2 regions of the Mesorhizobium sp. M0800 genome follow, and region 1 is predicted to be linked to the other one. Evidence: predicted binding sites of a transcription regulator. Region 1 holds the regulator's gene; the other holds the start of a gene.

The links. Region 1 encodes PhoB, which activates phosphate uptake and scavenging genes when phosphate is short. Its sites were predicted from a motif close to TGTCATNNANCTGTCAT; they were not measured.
Region 2: the regulator PhoB is predicted to act here: its motif matches at 6,034-6,050, upstream of NKI18_RS12655 (alkaline phosphatase D family protein).

The regions. Positions count from the first base shown of each region.
Region 1 covers NZ_JAMYOZ010000025.1:73,766-85,301, reverse strand. The annotation lists gene NKI18_RS24575 (sugar ABC transporter permease) at 1-184, opposite strand, end outside; gene xylF (D-xylose ABC transporter substrate-binding protein) at 327-1,367, opposite strand; gene NKI18_RS24565 (ROK family protein) at 1,654-2,898, shown strand; gene phoB (phosphate regulon transcriptional regulator PhoB) at 2,908-3,597, opposite strand; gene phoU (phosphate signaling complex protein PhoU) at 3,614-4,321, opposite strand; gene pstB (phosphate ABC transporter ATP-binding protein PstB) at 4,354-5,157, opposite strand; gene pstA (phosphate ABC transporter permease PstA) at 5,154-6,005, opposite strand; gene pstC (phosphate ABC transporter permease subunit PstC) at 6,009-6,998, opposite strand; gene pstS (phosphate ABC transporter substrate-binding protein PstS) at 7,057-8,118, opposite strand; gene NKI18_RS24530 (hypothetical protein) at 8,771-9,124, shown strand; gene NKI18_RS24525 (DUF2865 domain-containing protein) at 9,208-10,179, opposite strand; gene NKI18_RS24520 (hypothetical protein) at 10,514-10,729, shown strand; gene tolA (cell envelope integrity protein TolA) at 10,764-11,168, opposite strand; gene NKI18_RS24510 (glutathione S-transferase family protein) at 11,534-11,536, opposite strand, start outside.
Region 2 covers NZ_JAMYOZ010000008.1:20,748-32,283, forward strand. The annotation lists gene NKI18_RS12615 (TPM domain-containing protein) at 1-354, shown strand, start outside; gene NKI18_RS12620 (TPM domain-containing protein) at 407-1,249, shown strand; gene NKI18_RS12625 (TPM domain-containing protein) at 1,260-1,898, shown strand; gene NKI18_RS12630 (GNAT family N-acetyltransferase) at 2,015-2,521, shown strand; gene ppa (inorganic diphosphatase) at 2,638-3,168, shown strand; gene NKI18_RS12640 (hypothetical protein) at 3,186-3,776, opposite strand; gene NKI18_RS12645 (TetR/AcrR family transcriptional regulator) at 3,875-4,480, opposite strand; gene NKI18_RS12650 (MFS transporter) at 4,563-5,846, shown strand; gene NKI18_RS12655 (alkaline phosphatase D family protein) at 6,123-7,697, shown strand; gene NKI18_RS12660 (hypothetical protein) at 7,744-8,025, opposite strand; gene typA (translational GTPase TypA) at 8,224-10,053, shown strand; gene NKI18_RS12670 (M48 family metalloprotease) at 10,295-11,041, shown strand; gene NKI18_RS12675 (DUF1062 domain-containing protein) at 11,152-11,536, opposite strand, start outside.

The sequences.
Region 1 (11,536 bases):
CGCCGAGCCGTACGCTAGAAATGACATGCAGGCCGACCCAGATGACCAGCAGCGCGCCGATCATGCCGAGCATGCGCGTGTCGAGTTCGGTTGCCTTGAGAAATCGAGCAACGATGCCGAGCTCGGATTCCCGTGCCCGGTCTGCCGTGCTGTCGACCGGCGTGTTGGACGTCGTGTCGGTCATGATGTTTCTCCCGCCGGGTTGCCGTCTGCCGCGGATGCCGGAAGTAGCCTAGAGGTTATCCGCCGGAAGCGGAAAAACAACTCTTGTTGAAAAAACGCCGCGGCGAGCGGCCGCGGCGTTCGGACTTCTCGGAAACGTCGGCTCAGTTGCAGACTGCAACAGTGCCAGCCGTCACGCCGGCGCAGACTTCTTCTTTCTTGATCCAGGCGGCGTCGATGACGACGTTGAGGTTGTCCTTGGTGATGGCGACCGGGGTCAGGAACAGCGACTTGACGGTATTGCCGCCGGGCGTGGTGAAATCCTTCACGCCGGCAATGTCGGTCATCTGCTTGCCGTCGGCCAGTTGCGAGGCGATCTCGGCGGCATTCTTGCCGAGCTCGCGCGCATCCTTCCACACCGACACGGTCTGTGTGCCGAGCGCGATGCGGTTCAGCGCGGCGTGGTCGCCGTCCTGGCCCGAAACCGGAACCGATCCGGCCAGCCCTTGCGCCGTCAGCGCGGCGACGACGCCGCCGGCAGTGCCGTCATTAGCGGCGACCACGGCATCGATCTTGTTGTCGTTGGCGGTCAGGAACTGTTCCATGTTCTTCTGAGCGTTGGCCGGCAGCCAGCCGTCCGTATAGGCCTCGCCGACATTCTTGATCTTGCCGCCGTCGATGGCCTCCTTCAGCACCTCCATCGAACCGGCAAACAGGAAATCGGCATTCGGATCGGAACCCGAACCCTTGATGAAGACGTAGTTGCCTTCCGGCTTCACCTTGAAGACTTCGCGGGCCTCCATGCGGCCGACTTCCTTGTTGTCGAAGGTCAGATAGAACACGTCCTTGTTCTCGATCAGCCGGTCATAGCCGACGACCGGGATGCCTTCGTCCAGTGCCTTCTGCACGGCCGGCCCGATGGCCGAGGCGTCCTGCGCCAGGATGATCAGTGCGTTGGCGCCCTGCGAGATCAGGCTCTCGACGTCGGTGAGCTGCTTGCCGGGGTTGGACTGTGCGTCGGCGGAAATATACTTGTCGCCTGCGGCCTCGATGGCCGCCTTCATTGCGGCCTCGTCTGTCTTCCAGCGCTCTTCCTGGAAGTTCGACCAGGAAACGCCGATGACCTTGTCTTTAGCCTGCGCCGCCGACGCCAGCGCCAGCGTCATGGCGACACCCGCCAGAATGGCGGTCGTGAATTTCTTCATCATATCCTCCCTGCGCCGCGTACGGCGTGACCAATTGGCTCAAAGACCAGCTTAGAAGCTCTAATTTTTTCGAGCCTCGAAAAAATACTGGCCCGATCTCCGGCTGCTGTCAACATCGATTCTGATGGATTTTGATGACTCTGCGAGTTTTTTCGAGCGTCGGAATAAACGATGACAGCGCCACCTGCATCTGACACTATTTGCCTGCATCCGACACTATTTGTCGGACATTACCGACGGCTTCCGGTTCATGAGCGGCCGCGGCAACCGGGAGGAAAGCAAAACAATGTCGGTCGGAATCCGCCATGACGATTTGCGCCGGCGCAACCGGGCGATGGTGATCTCGGCGGTGCGCCGGGCCGGCCAGCCATCGCGTACTGAGATCGCAGCTACCACCGGCCTCAGTCATTCGACCATATCGGCGATCTCTTCCGACCTGATACGGGAAGGCATCCTCGCCGAGAGCAAGGCAAGTGAGCCCGTTTCGTTGAAACGCGGTCGTCCGCAGGTCGGCCTCGCCCTCAACCCGGAAGCGGCGGCGGTGCTGACCGTGGTGTTGTCGCTGAATTTCCTGTCGGCCGCCATTATCGACTATACGGGACAGGTGGTCGCCGAGGAACAGCGCCGGCTGGACACGCTGACCATGCCGCGCGACGAGCTGATCCGTGAATGCATGGCCATCGTCCGGCGCCGGCTGCAGGATCCAGACCTTGACGTCCGCAGTGTCGCCCGCATCGCCCTGGCGATTCAGGGCATTACCGACTCCCCTGCACGCGCCATGCTGTGGTCGCCGATCACGCCGCAGACCGACATCGCCTTTGCCGACATGCTGGAGGGCGAATTCGGCATCCCGGCAACGGTGGAGAACGACTGCAACATGATGGCGGTGGCTTTGCGCTGGCGCAATCCGGATCGCTATCGCGACGACTTCATCGCCATCCTGCTTTCGCATGGCATCGGCATGGGGCTGGTGCTGAAGGGCGAACTGTTCACCGGGACGCATTCCTCGGGCGGCGAATTTGGCCACATGATCCATCGTCCGGGCGGCGCGCTCTGCCGTTGCGGGCGGCGCGGCTGCATCGAGGCCTATGCCGGCAACTACGCCATCTGGCGCAACGCCAGGCAGATGAGCGACGACAGCGAACCGGTCGCCGACGTCAGCGACGCCGACATGCGAGCACTGGCGGCTCGGGCGCGCGAGAAAGATGGGCCGGAACGCGAGGCCTACCGCAAGGCCGGCGAGGCGCTGGGTTTCGGTCTCGGCTCGCTGTTCGCGCTGATCGATCCGGCACCGGTCGCGATGGTCGGCGCCAGTGCCGCCGCCTTCGATCTGATCGAGCCGGCCTTGCGGAAGGCAATCGCCCAGACCGCCGGCGGTCAGCATTCAGGCTCGATCTCCTTCGATACAGAGCCGAACGAATTGCCGCTGATCCGCGAAGGCTGCGCGATGCGGGCGTTAAGCTTCGTCGACCAGGAGATTTTCGCGCCGGGCGCGCAAATGAGGCCCAGCGTCAGAAAGAACGTAGCCTGACCAGGCGGGTCAATCTTCCCTGATCGCATAGCCGGCACCGCGGATGGTGCGGATGACATCCGGCATCCGGCCGTTGTTGACGGCTTTGCGCAGCCGCCCGACATGCACGTCGACGGTGCGTTCGTCGATGTAGATTGTCTCGCCCCAGACATTATCGAGTAACTGGCTGCGCGAGAAGACACGGCCCGGATGCCGCATCATGAACTCGAGCAGCCGGAATTCGGTCGGCCCGAGCCTGATTTCGCTCTTCTTGCGATAGACCCTGTGCGATTCGCGATCGAGCACGATGTCGCCGACCTTCAGCACGCTGGACAGCACTTCCGGCTTGGCGCGCCGCAGCAGCGCCTTGACCCTGGCCATGAATTCTGGTGTCGAAAACGGTTTCACCAGATAGTCGTCGGCGCCGGTCGAAAGACCGCGCACCCGGTCGCTCTCCTCGCCGCGCGCGGTCAGCATGATGATCGGCAGCCGCTCGGTTTCGGGGCGCACCCGCAACCGACGACAGAGCTCGATGCCGGAAACCGCTGGTATCATCCAGTCGAGCACCAAAAGGTCGGGCACATTCTCCTGCAAACGGATCTCGGCTTCGTCGCCGCGTGTCACCACCTCGACCTGGTAGCCTTCGGATTCGAGATTGTAGCGGAGCAGCACACCCAACGGCTCCTCGTCCTCCACCACCATTATGCGTGGTGCGATCATCGGCTGGGCACCCCCATCATGTCACCGGTGCGGACATTGTCGTTTCGTCCTGCTTCGGACGATTGACCGGCAATTGCTCGCCGGTCAGCACATAATACGCATTTTCGGCGATGTTGGTGACATGGTCGCCGATCCGCTCCAGATTCTTGGCGCAGAACAGCAGGTGCGTGCAAGCGGTGATGTTGCGCGGATCTTCCATCATGTAGGTCAAGAGCTCGCGGAACACGGACGTGTATTTGACGTCGATGCGCTCGTCGGCGGCACGCAGCTTGGCCAACGCGGCCGCATCGCCTGCAGCATATTCCTCGATGACACCCTGCACCTGGATGAGAACCAGCTGCGCCATCGCGTCGATGGAATGCGACAGGTCCCGCGGCGTGGCGCTGAGGCCGACCGCACTCACGCGCTTGGCGATATTCTTGGCAAGGTCGCCGATGCGTTCGAGGTCGCCCGCCATGCGGATCGCTCCGACCACATGGCGAAGATCGTGGGCCATCGGCTGGCGTTTGGCGATCAGGGTGATGGCGCGGTCGTCCAGTTCGCGTTGACGCGCATCCATGATGGCGTCGTCGGAAACGACGCGTTGCGCCAGCACGTTGTCGGAATTCAACAGGGCCTTGGTCGCCCCGCCGACCATCGAACCGGCGAGGTCGGCCATGTCGCGGATCAGCTTGCTGATCTGCTCGAGATCCTCGTCGAAAGAAGCGACTGTGTGTTCGCCCATGGTCCTGTCCTCATATGCATGATCGGAACGGCTCAGCCGAAGCGGCCAGTGATGTAGTCCTGCGTGCGCTTCTCGCGGGGCGACGTGAAGATCTTCTCGGTCCGGTCGAACTCGACCAGTTCACCCAGATACATGAAGGCGGTCTGGCGCGACACACGCGCCGCCTGCTGCATGTTGTGGGTGACGATGACGATCGTGTAGTCGGCTTGCAATTCGTCGATCAGTTCCTCGATCTTGGCAGTCGACAGCGGGTCGAGGGCCGAAGCCGGTTCGTCGAGCAGAATGACTTCCGGCTTCACGGCCACGGTGCGGGCGATACAGAGCCGCTGCTGCTGGCCGCCGGACAGGCTCAAGCCGCTGGCGTTGAGCTTGTCCTTGACCTCGCTCCACAGCGCGGCGCGCTTCAACGCCTGTTCGACGCGGCCGTCCATCTCGGACTTGCCGAGGTTCTCGTAGAGCCTGACGCCGAAGGCGATGTTCTCGTAGATCGACATCGGGAACGGCGTCGGCTTCTGGAACACCATGCCGATCTTGGTCCTGAGGAGGTTGAGATCCTGCGACCGGTCGAGAATGTTCTTGCCGTCGAGCAGCACCTGGCCCTCGGCCGTCTGTTTTGGGTAGAGCTCATAGATGCGGTTGAACACACGCAGCAGCGTCGATTTCCCGCAGCCCGAAGGGCCGATGAAGGCCGTGACACTGCGCTCAGGCAGCGACAGGCTGATGTCCTTCAGCGCCTTGCTCTGGCCGTAGTAGAAGTTGAGATTCTTGACCTCGATCTTCGTCTTCTCGGCGACCGTTTCGGCCATCGTCATGTCTGGGGACAACATCTGTGTCATCTGTCCTCTCTGCGTCCGGTAAGGCTGCGGGCGAGGATGCTCAAGCCCAGAACCGTCAGGGTGATTATGAGTGCGCCGGTCCACGCCAGTTGCTGCCATTCCTCGTAAGGGCTGAGAGCGAACTGGAAGATGGTCACCGGCAGGCTGGCCATCGGCGCGTTGATATTGCTGCTCCAGAACTGGTTGTTGAGCGCGGTGAAGAGCAGCGGCGCCGTCTCGCCGGAGATGCGTGCTATCGCCAGCAATATGCCGGTGACGATACCGGACAATGCGGCGCGGTAGGCGACCGAACGGATCACCACCCAGCGTGGCGCGCCGATCGCGGCACCGGCTTCACGCAACGCGTTCGGCACCAGGTTGAGCATGTCTTCAGTGGTGCGCACGACCACCGGAATGACCAGGATGGCAAGCGCAACGGCGCCGGCAATGGCCGAGAAATGTCCCATTGGCCGCACCATCAGCTCATAGACAAACAAGCCGATGATGATCGACGGCGCCGACAACAGGATGTCGTTGATGAAGCGGACGACGGTGGTGATGCGCGAAAAGCGTCCATACTCGGCCATGTAGGTTCCCGCCAGCACGCCGACCGGCGTGCCGACGACAACGGCGATGATCGTCATCAGCAGGCTGCCCGCGATGGCATTGAGCAGGCCGCCGGCCTCGCCCGGTGGTGGCGTCATCTCGGTGAAGACCGCGAGCGAAAGCCCGGCTGTGCCCTTATAGACCAGTGCGCCGAGAATGAGCGCCAGCCAGGCAAGCCCGATGCCGGCGGCGACGACGCAAAGCGCCATCATCACCGAATTCCTGGCTTTGCGGCGGCTGTGGAGCGATGAGGATGTCGACATCGGTCAGGCTCCCGTACGAGCGTCGATCCGCATCAGCATATAGCGGGCGGCGGCAAGGATCAGGAAGGTGATGACGAAGAGGATCAGGCCGAGCGAGACCAGCGAGGAGGTGTAGAGGTCGCCGTCGGCCTCGGTGAATTCATTGGCGATGGTCGCCGAGATCGTCGTGCCCGGCGCGAACAGGGAGGCACTGATGCGGTGGGCGTTGCCGATGACGAAGGTCACCGCCATGGTCTCGCCGAGCGCCCTGCCGAGGCCAAGCATGACGCCGCCCATGATGCCGATGCGGGTATAGGGAATGACCACGCGCCGGGTCACTTCCCAGGTCGTGCAACCGATGCCATAGGCCGATTCCTTCAGCACCGCCGGCACCGTATCGAAGACGTCTTTGGTGATCGAGGTGATGAAGGGCAGCACCATGATGGCGAGGATCAGCGCCGAGGTCAGAAGGCCGATGCCGTAAGGAGGGCCAGCGAAAAGGCTGGATAGTCCCGGCACGCCGTGGAAGACGTTGATGATGAAGGGCTGTATCGTCGTCTGCAGGAACGGCGCGAACACGAACAGGCCCCAGATACCATAGATGATCGAGGGAATGCCGGCCAATAGCTCGACCGCGATGCCGATCGGGCGCCTGAGCGGGCGCGGGCAGAGCTCGGTGAGAAAAACTGCAATGCCGATGCCGATCGGAACCGCGATCAGGATGGCGATGGCCGCCGTCACCAGCGTGCCGTAGATCGGCGCCAGTGCGCCAAATTTTTCCGTGACCGGATTCCAGCTTTCAGTCGTCAGGAAGGAGAAACCGAAGGACGACAGCGCCTGCCACGAGCCGGCAAACAGCGAGATCGCGACACCGCCGAGGATGACCAGCACAAGAATTGCGGAAGCGCGGGTGAGTCCGCGGAATATGGCATCTGTGAGCGCGAAGCGCCGCACCGTAGCTTCCCTGGCCCGGGCTGCTGCAGATGATGGCATGGCATCGGAAGCGATGGTCATTGGGTCCTCGCGATTAAAGGCAACAGGGAGGGCGCCATCGACGCCCTCCCTGAGGAGATTACATAGCCGAGTAGAGCGGCTTGCCGTCGTCGCCGACGACTTCCTTGGCCCACATGGCCTTGACGCTCTCAACCACCTTGTCGGGCATCGGAACGTAGTCCAGCTCGCCGGCCATCTCGTCGCCCTTGTCGTATGCCCAGGCGAAGAATTTGAGCGCTTCGCCGGTGGTCGCGGCATCATCCGGCTTCTTGTAGAGCAGGATCCACGTTGCCGCCGTCATCGGCCAGGACTCGGCGCCCGGCTCGTTGGCGAGGATGACGCCATAGCCCGGCTGCGAGCTCCAGTCGGCATTGGCCGCTGCCGCCGAGAACGCCGCCGCGGTGGGCTCGACCTTCTTGCCGTCCTTGTTGATCATATCGGTGTGGGTGAGCTTGTTCTGCTTGGCGTAGGCATATTCGACATAACCGATCGCGCCGCCGGTCTGGGAGACGTTGTTGGCAACGCCCTCATTGCCCTTGGCGCCGATGCCGACCGGCCATTCCACGGCTTTGTCGACGCCGACCTTTTCTTTCCAGTCCGCGCTGACGTCGCCGAGGTAATAGGTGAAGTTGAACGTCGTGCCCGAACCATCGGAACGGTGAACGACCGCGATCGCCTGCGAAGGCAGCTTGACGTCGGGATTAAGCTTCTTGATCGCTTCGTCATCCCAGCTCGTGATCTTGCCGAGGAAGATGTCGGCCAGCGTCGGGCCGTCGAGAACCAACTCGCCCGGCTTGATGCCTTCGAGATTGACGACGGGAACGATGCCGCCCATCACCATCGGGAACTGAGCCAGTCCGGTCGCTTCAAGCTCGTCGCCCTTGAGCGGCGCATCCGAAGCGCCGAAGGTAACGGTCTTGGCTTTGATCTGCTTGATGCCGCCGCCGGAACCGATCGACTGGTAGTTAAGGCCAACGCCGGTGTCTTTCTTGTAGGTGTCGGCCCACTTCGCATAGATCGGGTAGGGGAAGGTGGCGCCGGCGCCGGAGATGTCCGCGGCGAGCGCGGCGGACAGGGTGAGGGTGGTCGTCGCCGCAGCCATTGCAATCGCAACGGCCGCCGAGCGGATGAAATGTCTCATGTGGCCTGCTCCTGTTCGGAATATGGTCTCTCGGCGCCATTCCTCCGGCGCCCGCTGAGGCCAATAGCCCCCGATTATTACAGTCGCATGACAGTTTCATGTCGCTCCGGTAACGTCGCCCAGCCGGGTTAAGAAGGAGCGGCCGCGGGCTTTGTCGGCATGGGCCGCGGTTTGCCGCTGGAATCAGCAGCTTGCGTGAATTCCGGCCGGCATCGTCTGCTCGGCGATCGTAGCCACCGGCTTTAAAAGAAAAAAGCCGGACGGGAGCGCGTTGCATGCAGCCAGAACGTGTCATGGCCGCGCCATCGCCGAAACAGGTCCGTTGGGGTAAATCTGACCCTGTTTCTTGCCGGCGGTCGCTGCTCCCGCCCGTAACTGGAGGAGCGGAACTTCGAATATCCCATTGTCGCCACTGAGCGCCGCTTTGGTATGGTGCGATCGCACCATGGCCTTACGCTGGAAGCGTTGACGAATCGCAAGGTTCTAACTCGCGCTGGACCTCCATCCGCGCCTGACCCGGCGCTCGATCTTCGAGCAACGCCTTCGACTGGAAATGCGACGACTCTACTTCACGGTATCTACTCCCTTCGCCCTATTCCGCCGGTTGTCGGTTAGGCCGAAGCAGCGTTATAAGCTTGCAGGGGTATTGCTGATGTCTCGACGGATTCTGCCTGTCTTCCTGTGCCTGGCGCTGCCTCTGGGAAGCGGCTGCGCGCGCAGCTATGACGGCACCGTCATCATTCCCAAGCCGCTCGATGTTCGCCGTTTCTGGGACAGGCCTTCGCCGCAGGCGCAAGCCGAACAGTCGCAACTGGAGACCGACGTCTTTCCAGTGGCGCCGCAAACGCCGAAAAGGCCGGCGGTGCGCAGGAGCGCGGCTTCCGTTGCAGCGCCTCGGAGGAGGGTCACCAACAACCCGCCCATGCTGTCGCCGGAGCCGACGAAGCCGCTAACTTGCAAGAATGTCAGCGAGCCCGGCAAACGGGCCCGCATGGTCTGCGAATAACCAGCCGACGTCGGTCGATGCGCACGGCTCCAGGCCTTGAAGCGGCTATCCGGCCAGCCGTCTCGGAACATCGCCCGCCTTGGTCAGTCCGCCGGGAAGAAGGCCGGCCCGACCACTCTCACCGGCCGCGCGCCGATCGCTCTTTCGATCGACTGATGCTGGGCAACCCCCTGCACTTCGGCAGCCTGCGTTTTTGCCTCTTCCGGAACGGCACCGGCGGTTTCGATCCCGGATTCAGGAATTTCCGCGACGATGCCAAAATCCGGCTTTGCCGTCGGCAACGGTATGATGGCATTGGTCATGTTGGCCGGTGTCACGGTTCGTGCCCTGAGCTCGGCGACGCGCCGATAATAGCGCTTGACGTCGCAGGCCTTGAAGTTCGCGTCGTCGCGGTACCGGAACGCGGCAGGTAGCTCCACATAGGGTTTTCCCGACTCGAGCGCGACCATCTCCTCGGTCTCGCGAGTGGCGTCGCTCAGCGTATAGAGGTCGACGCCGGCATCGTCGCAGATGTAGCGACACTGATCGACCGTTTCCTTCAGATCGTCGCTCTTGGCGAACTGCGATTTTGGCGCGGGGAAGAAATATCCGTCCGACAAGCGAACGCAAAACAGCATCCGATTGCCGCCAATTGTTGTGCCTGCGGACTGGGCCTTGGGTGCCGTGCGTTGCTGCGCCGGCTGTTTCTTGGCAGCGGGGGCGGCGCAGCCCAGCGCGACAAACCTGGCCTTCAATCCGGACGTGTCCCTGCTCGAATTCGACAGTCTGGCGATCTGCCGTTGCACCTCCGCCTTGCTGCTGACCAGGTCGGCGCAGGGATTGAAGAAGAAGCCGGCCGTTTTCGCCGTGCATCTGCGTTGTCTCTCAAGCTTTTGAATCGCGGCGAGTTGCCGGCGCAGTTGGGCAAGCTCGGGGCTGGTCCCGCCGCTGCGCCCCGCCGAAAGCAATTGGCTCCTGATGGCACCGCAGCTATCCGCGTAGGAGAAGGATGTGCCGAGCGCAACGGCTATTGCCGACACCAGCATCAGAATCGTGAGGGGCCAGAAGCGTGTCATTGGAACGACCATTATCCTTGTTGCACCGAGAACAGGATTTCTTTGTCGACTATGGATAAGTACTAGCTAAATCAGTCTTTCCTAATTGAAGTAGATCAAATCGCCACCAGAGACTTTAGCTCTAGTGTATTAGATCCACTCGTGTAAATTCAATATTACATTTTTATTTCAAGATTGAGACGAACCGGCAGCAACGCCGGCGGACGCCCGCCACGGCGAAGCTTTGATGCGCGCGGCGGGTTCGGCATCGCGATCAATCCGGCGTTACCGGCCGGCCGTTGCTGAAACCTTAGCCCTGGGATCGGCGTTGAGCGGCCAAAGGAGGAGACCGCAAATGTCGATCCACTTCACTGTCGCGGACCTGACCAGGAATCTGTTCCATTCACTTGGGTTGGACCATGAACGCGCACCGAGGCCACTCGACCACGAGCAGAGGCTTTTGCTGGAGTGCTATCTCGCCGGCCAGATACCGGAATCGGCCTGGAGCGACTATGTCTTCGAGGTGCCGGAACTGGCGCGACATGTCGAGGCGAGACGAAGGCGCCACTAGATCCCGAAAAGTGGAATCCGGTTTTTGGAAAAGATCAAGGCGAAGCCTTCACTCGCGGTGCAGCCTGTTCTTGTTTGGGCGAGTTGAATTGCAGAGTGAACACCTTGCCCGGGATGCCTTGAGCCAACGCCGGTGAAAAGCTCAACGGCAGGCAATGGTCCACGGCCGCGACCGCCGCGTCGACAAAAGCTTGGCGCGTCTTCTCCTCGCCGGCGACGCGGATGGCGGTCGGCTTGGGCCGGCCGATCAGCGTGCCATCGCGCCTGAAGCTGAAGCTCAGGGTGACGGTGGAATTCCCGGCATTCGCCGGAGGGGTCCAGCACGCCTGGATGGCAGCCCCGACCTCGGGCATGGTGTTGAGCGTCGCTGCATTCGATTGACCGGCTGCATCCGCCAGTATGGCGCCTGCAATCACCATCATTCCAGCAATGCTTTTCATGACAGGGCCTCTGTCCTTGAACCGCCATCGAGGACGGGACTACTTCGATGGTAGGGCCCACATCGGCGATGGCAAGATGCCGGCAACGCGCTTCATCAGCCATTTCAGGCGTCGTGAAGCGCCGTCAGCCGCAAACTTCGGCAGGGCTGCAATAAGCAAAGGCCGGCGAGCAGCCGACCTTTGCTTTCCATCCGCGCCAGTACATCCGTGGTCGCAAGCTGGAGGTGGATACCAGTAGAAAGGGTTTCGGTTAACGAAACCTTAAGCTCCCCACATCGTGCAAACAGGGGAGAGTAAGAAAGAATTACCCCAGATCATTACCGGCTCCCGCAGAACGTGCGGACGATCGCCGGCCTGCACGTGCCTCA
Region 2 (11,536 bases), on a different contig from region 1:
GTCGACGACATGATCATGGTGCTGGAAGGCAATCCCGAAGAACTGGAGGCGCGCGGCGAACGCAACCAGCAGCCGCCGTTCAACAGCGACGATCTGTTCTTCACGATCTTCATAGCCATCTGGGCAATCATCTTTTTCGGCGGCCTCGCAGCCTCCATCCTGCCGCCGATCTTCGGCCAGAAGATCGGTCCCGGCCGCTATCGCTGGCTGGGCATGACCTTCGAGCCAAACCGGCGGTCGTCCGGCGGCTGGTCGGGAGGTTCCGGCGGGGGATGGTCGTCGGGTTCAAGCGGTGGCGGGTTTTCCGGCGGCGGCGGTTCGTCCGGCGGCGGCGGCTCCTCGGGAAGTTGGTGACGAGATGACAAGACACGCCATCAGCCCGGTGGAATCCGGCCGTTTCATCAAAATGATCGGCACCGCGCTGTTGGCCATGGCGGTGCTGCTGGTCGGCTTCGCGGCCTTCGCCGCCGCACTGCCGGCGCTGACCGGACGGGTCGTCGACAATGCCGGCATCATCGATGCCGCGACCAAGGCGGCGCTGACGCAGAAGCTTGCCGAGTTCGAGACCAAAGGGTCCGACCAGATCGTCGTCGCGACCATCCCCAGCCTCGACGGCGAGGAGATCGAGCCTTACGCCAACCGGCTGTTCCGCGCCTGGAAACTGGGCCAGGCGAAGGAGAACAACGGCGTCCTGCTTCTGGTGGCGCCGAACGACCGCAAGATGCGCATCGAAGTCGGCTATGGGCTGGAAGGCACGCTGACCGACCTGCACACCAAGCTGATCATCGAAAACGACATGGTGCCGGCCTTCCGTGCCGGCGATTTCTCAGGCGGCATCAGCAAGGCCGTCGACGACATGATCATGGTGCTGGAAGGCAATCCCGAAGAACTGGAGGCGCGCGGCAAGCGCAATCCGGCGAATGACAATCCTGTCGATCCCATCTTCATGCTGTTCATTGTCCTGTGGGCGACGATGTTCTTCGGCGGCTTGGCAATGGCGTTCCTGCCGCCGATCTTCGGCACGAAACTGTCGCCGGGCGTGTACAAGTGGCTGGGCATGACGTTCCGCTACGGCCGTGGGCCAGCTTCGTCATCCTCCGGTGGCGGTGGGTGGACGTCTGGGACCTCGTCTGGCAGTGGCTGGTCGTCTGGAAGTTCCGGCAGCAGTTGGTCGTCTGGAAGTTCCGGCGGCGGGTTTTCAGGCGGCGGCGGTTCGTCCGGCGGCGGCGGTTCTTCAGGAAGCTGGTGAGACATCAATCATGGCAACACGACCGATCAGCCCCGAGGATCATGAGCGCATCGCCGGTGCGATCCGCGCTGCCGAATCAAAGACCGACGGCGAGATCTACTGCGTCGTGGCGCATGCCAGCGACGGCTATTTCTTCCCGGCCGCTTTCATGGCGATGCTCGGCATGCTCGTCGTCAGCCTCGCCGTCGGTTATGGGCTGGAAGCCTGGTGGCTGTCGATCCGCTTGCCGCATTTCGTCATCGCCGAGCTTCTGGCGCTTGCCAGTGTGCTCATCCTGTTGTGGGCATTGCCGGCATTGCGCATCCATTTGGTGCCGAGGCGGCTGCGCTACCAGGCCGCCCACGCCAATGCGATGAAGCAGTTCCTCGCCCGCAACGTCCACCGCACCACGGCGCGCACTGGCGTGCTGGTGTTCGTCTCGATTGCCGAGCGCTACGCCGAGGTGGTCGCCGACAGCGGGATCGATTCTCGTGTCGGCCAGCATGTCTGGGACGGTGTCGTCCGCGACCTTACGGCGCATGCCGGCGACGATCGGCTTGCCGAGGGGTTCGTCAAGGCGATCCAAGCAGTCGGTGCGGTACTGGCCGAGCATTTTCCGGTCTCGACCGGCGACAGCAACGAACTGGACGACCATCTGGTCGAGATTTGATCTCGCCAAAGCGGTTTCGCAGCGTCTCAAGGACGCACCGTCCGGCTGTGTGAAAGCATCGCGGCGGTTTACCGGACTCTTGCAATCGGGCGCGGCGGGTTTATGGTTAACCAATCATGAATACGCTGAGCATCGACATCAGGAAAGCCGAACCACGCGATGCAGCCGCCATTGCCGACGTGCATCTCGAGGCTTGGCGCGGCGCCTATTCGGGCATCATCCCGCACCGCACGCTGACATCGATGATCAACCGCCGCGGCGCCGACTGGTGGGCGAATGCCATTCGCCGCGCTGCCACCGTCCTGGTCGTCGAAATCGGCGGCAAAATTGCCGGCTATGCGACGATCGGCAAGAACCGCGCCCGCGAACTCAGGCAGCAGGGCGAGATCTACGAACTTTACCTGCGGCCGGAATATCAAGGCATCGGGCTCGGGAGCCGGCTGTTCTCGGCCGCGCGGGCACGGCTGGCCGACCATGGCCTGAAAGGCATGGTGGTCTGGGCGCTGGAAGACAATCAGAACGCACTTGCCTTCTATGCCGGCGCCGGTGGCCGCGATGTTGCCGAAGGCGTCGAGATATTCGAGCAGAAGGCGCTGAAGAAGGTCGCTTTCGTCTGGGAATGACGGACAGCGCATGATCCGGCCGGTTTTCGGTTCGGAGGATCTCCCCGTACCATTCGCCGCATTGCACCATTCGCCGTCGCCCGCTATCGATCTCCAATCGAGAGAGGGATAAAGCGATGCGTATCGAAGCGATTGCCAGCGGAAAGAACCCGCCCGAGGACGTCAACGTCATAATCGAGGTGCCGATCGGCGGCGAGCCGATCAAGTACGAGATGGACAAGGAAGCCGGCACCCTGTTCGTCGACCGCTTTCTGCACACGTCGATGCGTTATCCCGGCAATTACGGTTTCGTACCGCATACGCTGTCGGGCGACGGCGACCCGATCGACGTGCTAGTCTGCAACACGCGCGCGCTGGTGCCAGGCTGCGTCATCAATGTGCGGCCGATCGGCGTGCTGGTGATGGAGGACAATGCGGGCCAGGACGAGAAGGTCATCGCGGTGCCTTCACCCAAGCTGACCTTGCGTTACGAGGACGTCCACGAATACACGCAATTGCCCGACATCACCCGCCAGCAAGTGCAGCACTTTTTCGAGCACTACAAGGATCTCGAACCCGGCAAATGGGTCAAGATCGAAGGCTGGTACGATGCGGCCTATGCCAAGAAGATGATCGTCGAGGCAATCGAGCGGGCCAGGCGCAAGTAATTGTCGGGCGCAAATAATCAGTTGTCGACGCGGCCGAAAGCGGGCGCGTCGCCAAGCACCTCACGCTTGTCCTTGCCGCAGGCGAAGGTGCGTGCCTTCTCGTCGGCAAGCTTGCGCGCCTGATCGTTGGCGGCGGGATTGCCGGTGGCGAGCACAAGGCCGATCGTGCAGCCTTCGTGGGCGTCAGGCTGGGCAACCTTGGCGACGATCAGCACTTCCGTCGACTTGTTCTCGCCCTCGGTATCGCTGATCGAGCGACGATGAATGACGGCGAAGGGAATGGCAGTTTTGCCGTTGGTTTCGATCCGCCACTCGACTTTGGGTCCAGCCGAATTGAGGCCGGAAAAGCTTTCCCAGACCGTGGTCATATCGCCAGGTGGAAAGCCGTAGAACAGCGATTCCCGCGCATCGTCGTAGGAAACCAGCACCGGGTAACCGCGGTAGCCCGAACAGGCGAGATCGGCCCAGTCGCCGTCGCCTTCCTCCGCCTGGGCATAGGTCACGCAGTCCCTCTCCCAGACGAGATCGGTATAGACGCTGGATATGTCGCCGGCCCGGGCGGCATTGCAGAAGCCGGCGAGGGCAAGCGGGATCAAGAGAGCGCGCATGGCGGAACAACTCAGTTCGGGGGGCGCAGCGTACCGTCAAATTTAGCAGCAGCCTAGAGGAAGTCAGGCTGCGCACAGTGGTCTGGTAAAACGGAACACTATTTCTTCAAACTTGCCTCTATCAGAAGATCGGCGTTGCGGGCCACCGACTGCGCCGGTCCGCCGGCACCGAACAGCTGGCCGCTAATATAGGCGCCCTCGATCAGCAGCAGCAGCCCGTCGCCCAGCGTCTCGGCGTCGCCGGCGCCCATCGCCGCCGCCATGGCGCGCAAGCGGCGGCGCAGTTCCTGCTTGTTGGCCTCACTCACGACGCGGGCCGGATGGCCATGTTCGGGATATTCGACCGCGGCATTGGTCATGCCGCAGCCACGATAATCGGGCCTTTGCGTACGCTTGCCGACACGCGTCAGGAAGGCGACGATCTGCGCGCGCGGATCGCCGGGATGGGCATCCACCGCCTCGTCGAAACGCTCCCAGAATTCGAGGTCATAGTGCCGGAGGTAGGATGCGGCCAGCTCGTCCTTGGACGGAAAGCTGCGGTAGAGGCTGGGCTTGGTGACGCCGGCACGCCGCACGATCTCGTCGACGCCGATCGCCCTGATGCCTTGCCGGTAGAACAGATCGCGCGCCACCTGGAGAATCCGTTCGGCGGCGCGAGGCGGGGGTGCGTCATTCGCCTTGATCGTTGGTTCAATGCTTTTCATGCCTGGTCTGCCGGTTAGCTGGTTGACAATGTTACCGGTCGGTACGTATGTTTCGCGCTCCTGCAACGTACCGGTCAGTAACATGATAGCTCAATCCCGCTCGTTTGGCCAGCGCTACGCTTTCGTCGTGGTCGCCGTCATCTTCCTCTGCCTGCTGATCGCAGCGGGCCTGCGTTCGGCGCCGGCAGTCATGATGCTGCCGCTGGAGAACAGTTTCGGCTGGCGGCGCGACGTGGTGTCGCTGGCGGCGGCCACCGGCATCTTCCTCTATGGCCTGACCGGGCCGTTTGCCGCGGCGCTGATGGAGCGGATCGGGCTGCGCCGCACCTTGCTTGCCGCGCTGCTGTTGATGTCGGGATCGACCGCGCTCAGCCTGTTGATGACCAAACCGTGGCATCTGCTCCTCACCTGGGGCGTGTTTTCCGGCGTCAGCTCGGGCGCCGTCGCCACCGTGCTCGGCGCGACCATCGTCAACCGCTGGTTCAAGACCAATCGCGGCTTGGTGATGGGACTGATGTCGGCGTCCAGTGCCACCGGGCTGCTGGTCTTCCTGCCGCTGATCGCCGCGCTGGCTCAGTCGGGTGGCTGGAAGCCGGTTGTCATCGCGGTCTCGGTTGCCACCGCCTGCCTGCTGCCGCTGGTCTGGCTGCTGGTGCCGGAGCGGCCGGCCTCCATCGGCATGGTGCGCTATGGCGCCGAGCTCGACGACGTGCCGCCGGCACCACCTGCTGCGCAAGGCAATTTCCTCGCGCATACGATGAGCACGCTGCGCCGCGCCGCCGGCACGCGCGTCTTTTGGTATCTGTTCGCCACCTTCTTCGTTTGCGGCTTCACCACCAACGGGTTGGTCGGCACGCACCTGATCGCCTTTTGCGGCGATATGGGCATTGGCGAAGTGCAGGCTGCAGGCCTGCTCTCGATGATGGGCATCTTCGATCTTATCGGCACGACGCTGTCGGGCTGGCTCACCGACCGTTTCGACCCGCGCAAGCTGCTCGGCGTCTATTACGGCATCCGCGGCCTGTCGCTGATCTATTTGCCCTATTCCGGCTTCTCGGCGACCAGCCTGATCATCTTCGCGGTGTTTTACGGACTGGACTGGATCGCCACCGTGCCGCCGACGCTCAGGCTTTCCAACGAGGCGTTCGGCGACCGCAGCGGGCCGATCGTCTTCGGCTGGATCGTCGCCGGCCACCAGGTGGGTGCGGCAACCGCCGCTGCCTTCGGTGGCACCATGCGTGAGCTTCAGGGCAACTATCAGCTTGCCTTCCTGATCGCCGGCATGACGGCAATAGCCGCCGCCTGCATCTCGCTGCTGATCAACACCAGCCGCCCGGCGTTTGATCCGGAACCGCAGCCGGCTTGAGCTGCGACGGCTGAGCGCTAATCTCCCCGACGGGGAGATGGCCGCGAAGCAGCCTGAGGGGTCGGTGCAACCGGGCTCGGCCCCTTATCGCAGGCGCAAGAGGTCGGTGCTCCATGCGAGACGACCCCCTTCTGTCGCCTTCGGCGACATCTCCCCCTCAAGGAGGGAGATTCGCCAGCCTGTTCACTGTTATCAAACCTTCATCGTTTCGAAATGTGCCTGAAACATTGAAGCTGGAGCTTGGCGGCGACGTTCAATGCCATCCAGGAGACAGCCATGAACAAGATTTCGATGACGCGGCGCGCTTTCGTCACGTCGGCCAGCGCCGTTGGCCTGGTCGGCGCCTCGGGCCTCGCCCTTCCCTATTACTCGCGCGCCAATCAGCGCCCGGCTTTCACCCATGGCATCCAGTCCGGCGACGTCGACGCCACCAGCAGCATGGTCTGGACACGCACCGACCGGCCGTCGCGCGTCATGTTCGAGGTGTCGTCGACCGAAAGCTTCACCAATGCCGTCCGCCTGGCGCCGCTCGATACCTCGCCGGCCAGCGATTATACGGTGAAGCGGCTGCTTACCGATCTCGCCTCCGACCAGGACATCTTCTACCGCATGGTCGCGGCCGATCTTGCCGACATCAACGCCGTTTCCGAGCCGGTCGTCGGCCGCTTCCGCACGGCACCTGCCTCGAAGCGCGACATTCGCTTTGCCTGGTCGGGCGACACCGCCGGCCAAGGCTGGGGCATCGACGAGACCGGCATGAAGACCTACGCCACCATTGCCAAGCACACGCCCGACTTCTTCCTGCATTCGGGCGATACGATCTATGCCGATGGTGCGATGAAGGACGAGGTCGACCTGCCCAACGGCGGCAAGTGGAAAAACAAAGTGCTGATCGATGAGAAGCGCAAGGTTGCCGAGACGCTGGACGAATACCGGGCGCAGTGGAAATACAACATGATGGACAGGCATGTGCTGGCGCTCAGCGCCATCTGTCCGACCTTCTATCAGTGGGATGACCACGAGGTGCTGAACAACTGGTCGGACTCGAAGGACCTGAGCGCCGACGATCGCTACACTGAAAAATCCATCCATGTGCTGGCGGCACGTGCGGCGCGCGCCTTCCACGAAATGACGACGATCCGTTACGAGCCGTCGGAGCCCGGCCGCGTCTACCGCAAGATCGCCTATGGTCCGCTGCTCGACGTGTTCTTCCTCGACATGCGTTCCTACCGCGGCCCCAACGGTCCGGATATGCAGGAGACGATGACGCCCCAATCGCGCATCCTCGGTGAACAGCAGATCAAGTGGCTGAAGCGCGAACTGGCGAATTCCAACGCAACCTGGAAAATCATCGCCGCCGACATGCCGCTCGGCCTCGTCGTCTGGAACGACGGCACCAAGAAGGTAGGGGCCGAGGCGGTCAGCAATGGCGACAATGGCCCGGCCAAAGGGCGTGAGCTGGAAATTGCCGACCTTCTTCGCTATATAAAGAATGCGGGTATCAGCAACACTGTCTGGCTCACCGCAGACGTGCATTACACAGCCGCGCATTACTACAATCCGGACAAGGCGCAGTTCCAGGACTTCAATCCGTTTTGGGAATTCGTTTCGGGTCCGATCCATTCCGGCACGTTCGGGCCTAATGGTTTCGATATGACATTCGGCCCGGAGCTGAAGTTCATAAAGGCACCAACTGCCGAACAGGGTCAAAACCTGCCGCCTTCGGCCGGCCTGCAGTTCTTCGGGCTCGTCGAAATCGATGGCGCCACCGAGCAGTTGACGGTGCGGCTGATGGATCGCGACGACAGCGAACTCTACAAGGTCACGCTCGATCCGGTGCGGTCGGCGTGAGCGACGGCGCCGCTACCCTCGGGCCAGCCCGAGGGTAGGACGTATATCAATCGGGATAGCAGACGACGGGAATGTTGGGCCAGACGGCGCTGTCGCATCCGGCATTTTGCTGCCGCTGCTTCAAGGCGGCGCTGACCGGCCCGGTCACCACCGGATCGACGCCATCGGGAGCATCGGCAAAAAGCTGCTCCGCCGACGGCTTGTCGGATGGCAAAGCAGACCGCGTCTCCTTGAACGACGCCGCCGACTGCGCCGCGCCGGCCGCGAGGAGGACGGCGAGCGCGGTACATGCCAAAATCGGCCGGAGTTTGATGCCTATCTCGATCATGAAATTCGAACTGTCCGGACCATGAAAGGTTCCGCCTTGGTTAATAATTCCACTTCACACCAAGACATTTAAGATTTGGTGACTTTATTTGGTGGCTCGCCTCCTCTTTCGCAATTGCGAAAAACCCTGTATGAGCCGCCCAACCGAAAGAGGCAGCGCCTTTTGGCCTGCTGCCTGCAACGCTCCCGAGACCGAAACATGAAAATCCGCAATATCGCGATCATCGCGCACGTCGACCATGGAAAAACCACCCTCGTCGACCAGCTTCTGAAACAGTCCGGCTCGTTCCGCGACAACCAGCGCGTCGCCGAGCGCGCCATGGATTCGAACGACCTCGAAAAGGAACGCGGCATCACCATCCTGGCCAAGGCGACCTCGGTCGACTGGAAGGACACCCGCATCAACATCGTCGACACGCCCGGCCACGCCGACTTCGGCGGCGAGGTCGAGCGCATTCTGTCGATGGTGGATTCGGCCATCGTGCTGGTCGACGCCGCCGAGGGGCCGATGCCGCAGACCAAATTCGTCGTCGGCAAGGCGCTCAAGGTTGGACTGAAGCCGATCGTCGTCATCAACAAGATCGACCGGCCCGATGCCCGTCACGTCGAAGTGGTCAACGAGGTGTTCGATCTTTTTGCAGCACTTGACGCCACCGACGAGCAGCTCGACTTCCCTATCCTTTATGGTTCAGGCCGCGACGGCTGGGTCTCGGAAAACCCCGAAGGTCCGAAGGACCAGGCTCTGGCGCCGCTGTTCGACCTCGTCATCAAGCACGTGCCGGCGCCGACCGTTCATCCCGGCTCGTTCCGCATGATCGGCACCATCCTGGAAGCCAATCCGTTCCTCGGCCGCATCATCACCGGCCGTATCGAATCCGGCACGCTGAAATCCAACCAGGCGGTCAAGGTGCTGCACCATGACGGCACCCAGGTCGAAACCGGCCGAATCTCGAAAATCCTTGCTTTCCGCGGGCTCGAGCGCCAGCCCATTGACGAGGCGCAGGCGGGCGACATCGTCGCTATTGCCGGCCTGTCGAAGGGCACCGTCGCCGACACGTTCTGCGACCCGTCGGTGACGGAACCGCTGCATGCGCAGCCGATCGATCCGCCGACCGTGACGATGTCGTTCCTGGTCAATGATTCCCCGCTGGCCGGCACCGAAGGCGACAAGGTGACCAGCCGCGTCATCCGCGACCGCCTGCTGCGCGAGGCTGAAGGCAATGTCGCGCTGAAGATCGAGGAATCGCCGGACAAGGATTCGTTCTTCGTCTCCGGCCGCGGCGAATTGCAGCTGGCCGTGCTGATCGAGACGATGCGCCGCGAAGGTTTTGAGATCGCCGTGTCGCGGCCGCGCGTCGTCATGCAGAAGGGCGACAGCGGCGAATTACTGGAGCCGGTCGAGGAAGTCGTCATCGACGTCGACGAGGAGCATGCCGGCGTCGTCGTGCAGAAGATGTCGGAGCGCAAGGCCGAGATGGTCGAGCTTCGCCCTTCGGGCGGCAATCGCCAGCGCATCGTCTTCCACGCACCAACGCGCGGGTTGATCGGCTACCAGTCGGAACTGTTGACCGACACGCGCGGCACCGCTGTGATGAACCGGCTGTTCCACGCCTATGAACCTTACAAGGGTGAGCTGCCGGGCCGTACCAACGGCGTGCTGATCTCCAACGAACAGGGTGAATCGGTGGCGTACGCCATGTGGAACCTGGAAGACCGCGGCCCGATGGTCATCGACCCCGGCGTCAAGGTCTATCAGGGCATGATCATCGGCATCCATTCCAGGGACAACGACCTCGAAGTCAACGTGCTCAAGGGCAAGAAGCTGACCAACATCCGCGCCGCCGGCAAGGACGAGGCGGTGAAGCTGACACCGCCGATCCGCATGACGCTGGAACGCGCGCTGGCCTGGATCCAGGACGACGAGCTGGTCGAAGTGACGCCGAAGACCATCCGCCTGCGCAAGCTCTATCTCGACCCGAACGAGCGCAAGCGTTTTGAGAAGTCGGCGAAAGTGGTCGGCGCGGCGTAAGAGCTTTTATTCTGGGCGGAATGGAGGGGCGAAACACGCGTTCCTTCCCGCTGAGCGGACACGGCTTGTCGCCAGAAGGAATGTGGCGCCGGCCGCTCAGTGTCTCTTCAGAGGCTACAGCGGAGTCGTCGCAATACCATGATATTTTCGCTCTCTCCTTCTTTGTCACGGTAGTTTAGCTGTGGGTAAAGGCGGGGAAACGGGTGTGGGAAATGCCGTTCTGGCTTTCGTCCGGAGCCTTATGCAAGATGACATGCGGCGAAGGCTCGTTGCTCACAAGAATCTTGTTGGATTTGGCAATGCAGTATTGCCAGCGATCGAGCACGAACTTGCAAGGATCGATCTAGGCAAGGTTTCCCATCACGAAATCGCAACGCTTGTGGCGGGCCTCGCTACTGCTCTGCACGATATCAACGAAGACGCATCCCGACGATATATGTCGGCTTCGCTCGCAAGACCGATAACTCCCCTCATGCGAGCTGCGCTCCGCAGCATCGTCCGCTTTACAATGGACGACTGGCGGCGGTCTTCGGTCGGCGGCATCATTGTTCTGGAGCATGGCAAGCTCGACAGTCGCTTTGAAGCCTCTCGGCACGTTGGCCGCTGGCTGGCAAATATACCTGAAGCCGATCTGGTTGGCATTTCGCGAATCTACATAATCCCGGAACCTCCCGAGCCCGAATTCGCCGGTACCTACCTCCAGGCGGTATCGGTCATCGAGATTGTCTGGCGACGCCCATCCGAGCACAGGATTGGGAACGTAGTTCGGAGATTCATGATCGAGAAAACGCTCTATCATGAGGTAGGACACCACGCGCTGCAGCATGTCGAATCTGGACAGGATCCTGATCAGGAACGGCAGGCAGACCGTTACGCATGGAAAATGATGCGCAAGGCACATCCCAATCTATCGATGCTTACTCTTCCCTTGCGATCCCTTGGCGCGTTTCACCGAAGGAAAAATGCCAAGGATTTGGAAACAGCTTAGGATTGCGTTTCGGGAAATCGGCGAAAGTGGTCGGCGCGGCGCAAGTTTCTTTCTTGTAGTCTACAACAACGAGGGAAGGGAGCACTCGTGTGCTCCCTTCCCTCGTTGTTTCATCCGCCGGCAGCCGAGATGATGGCTTCCCGGTCGGGCTCGCCGACGAGATAGACGCGGATCGCCGTTCCCGCCCGCGCCGGCCGGCGCAAGGCTTTGGCCCGGTCCGGACCAACCACCAGCAATCGCTTCTCTTCCCAAACCTGTAGCCGCGATCGCGGGACACCGAGTTCGTTGGCGAGCAACCGGTCGAGCCGCAGCGCTGTCGGCATTTCGAGCCAGAGCTGAAGTTCGAGCGCGCTGGTATTTTCCGGTCTATCCCCGAGCACCTGCTTATGAGCGACGGCTTCGGGAAACTCCTCGACGCGCCCGATACTGCTTCGCAATGCGGCAACATCGAAGGCATGGCGCCGCGCCAGGACCGGATCGTTGCTTTCGAGCGCC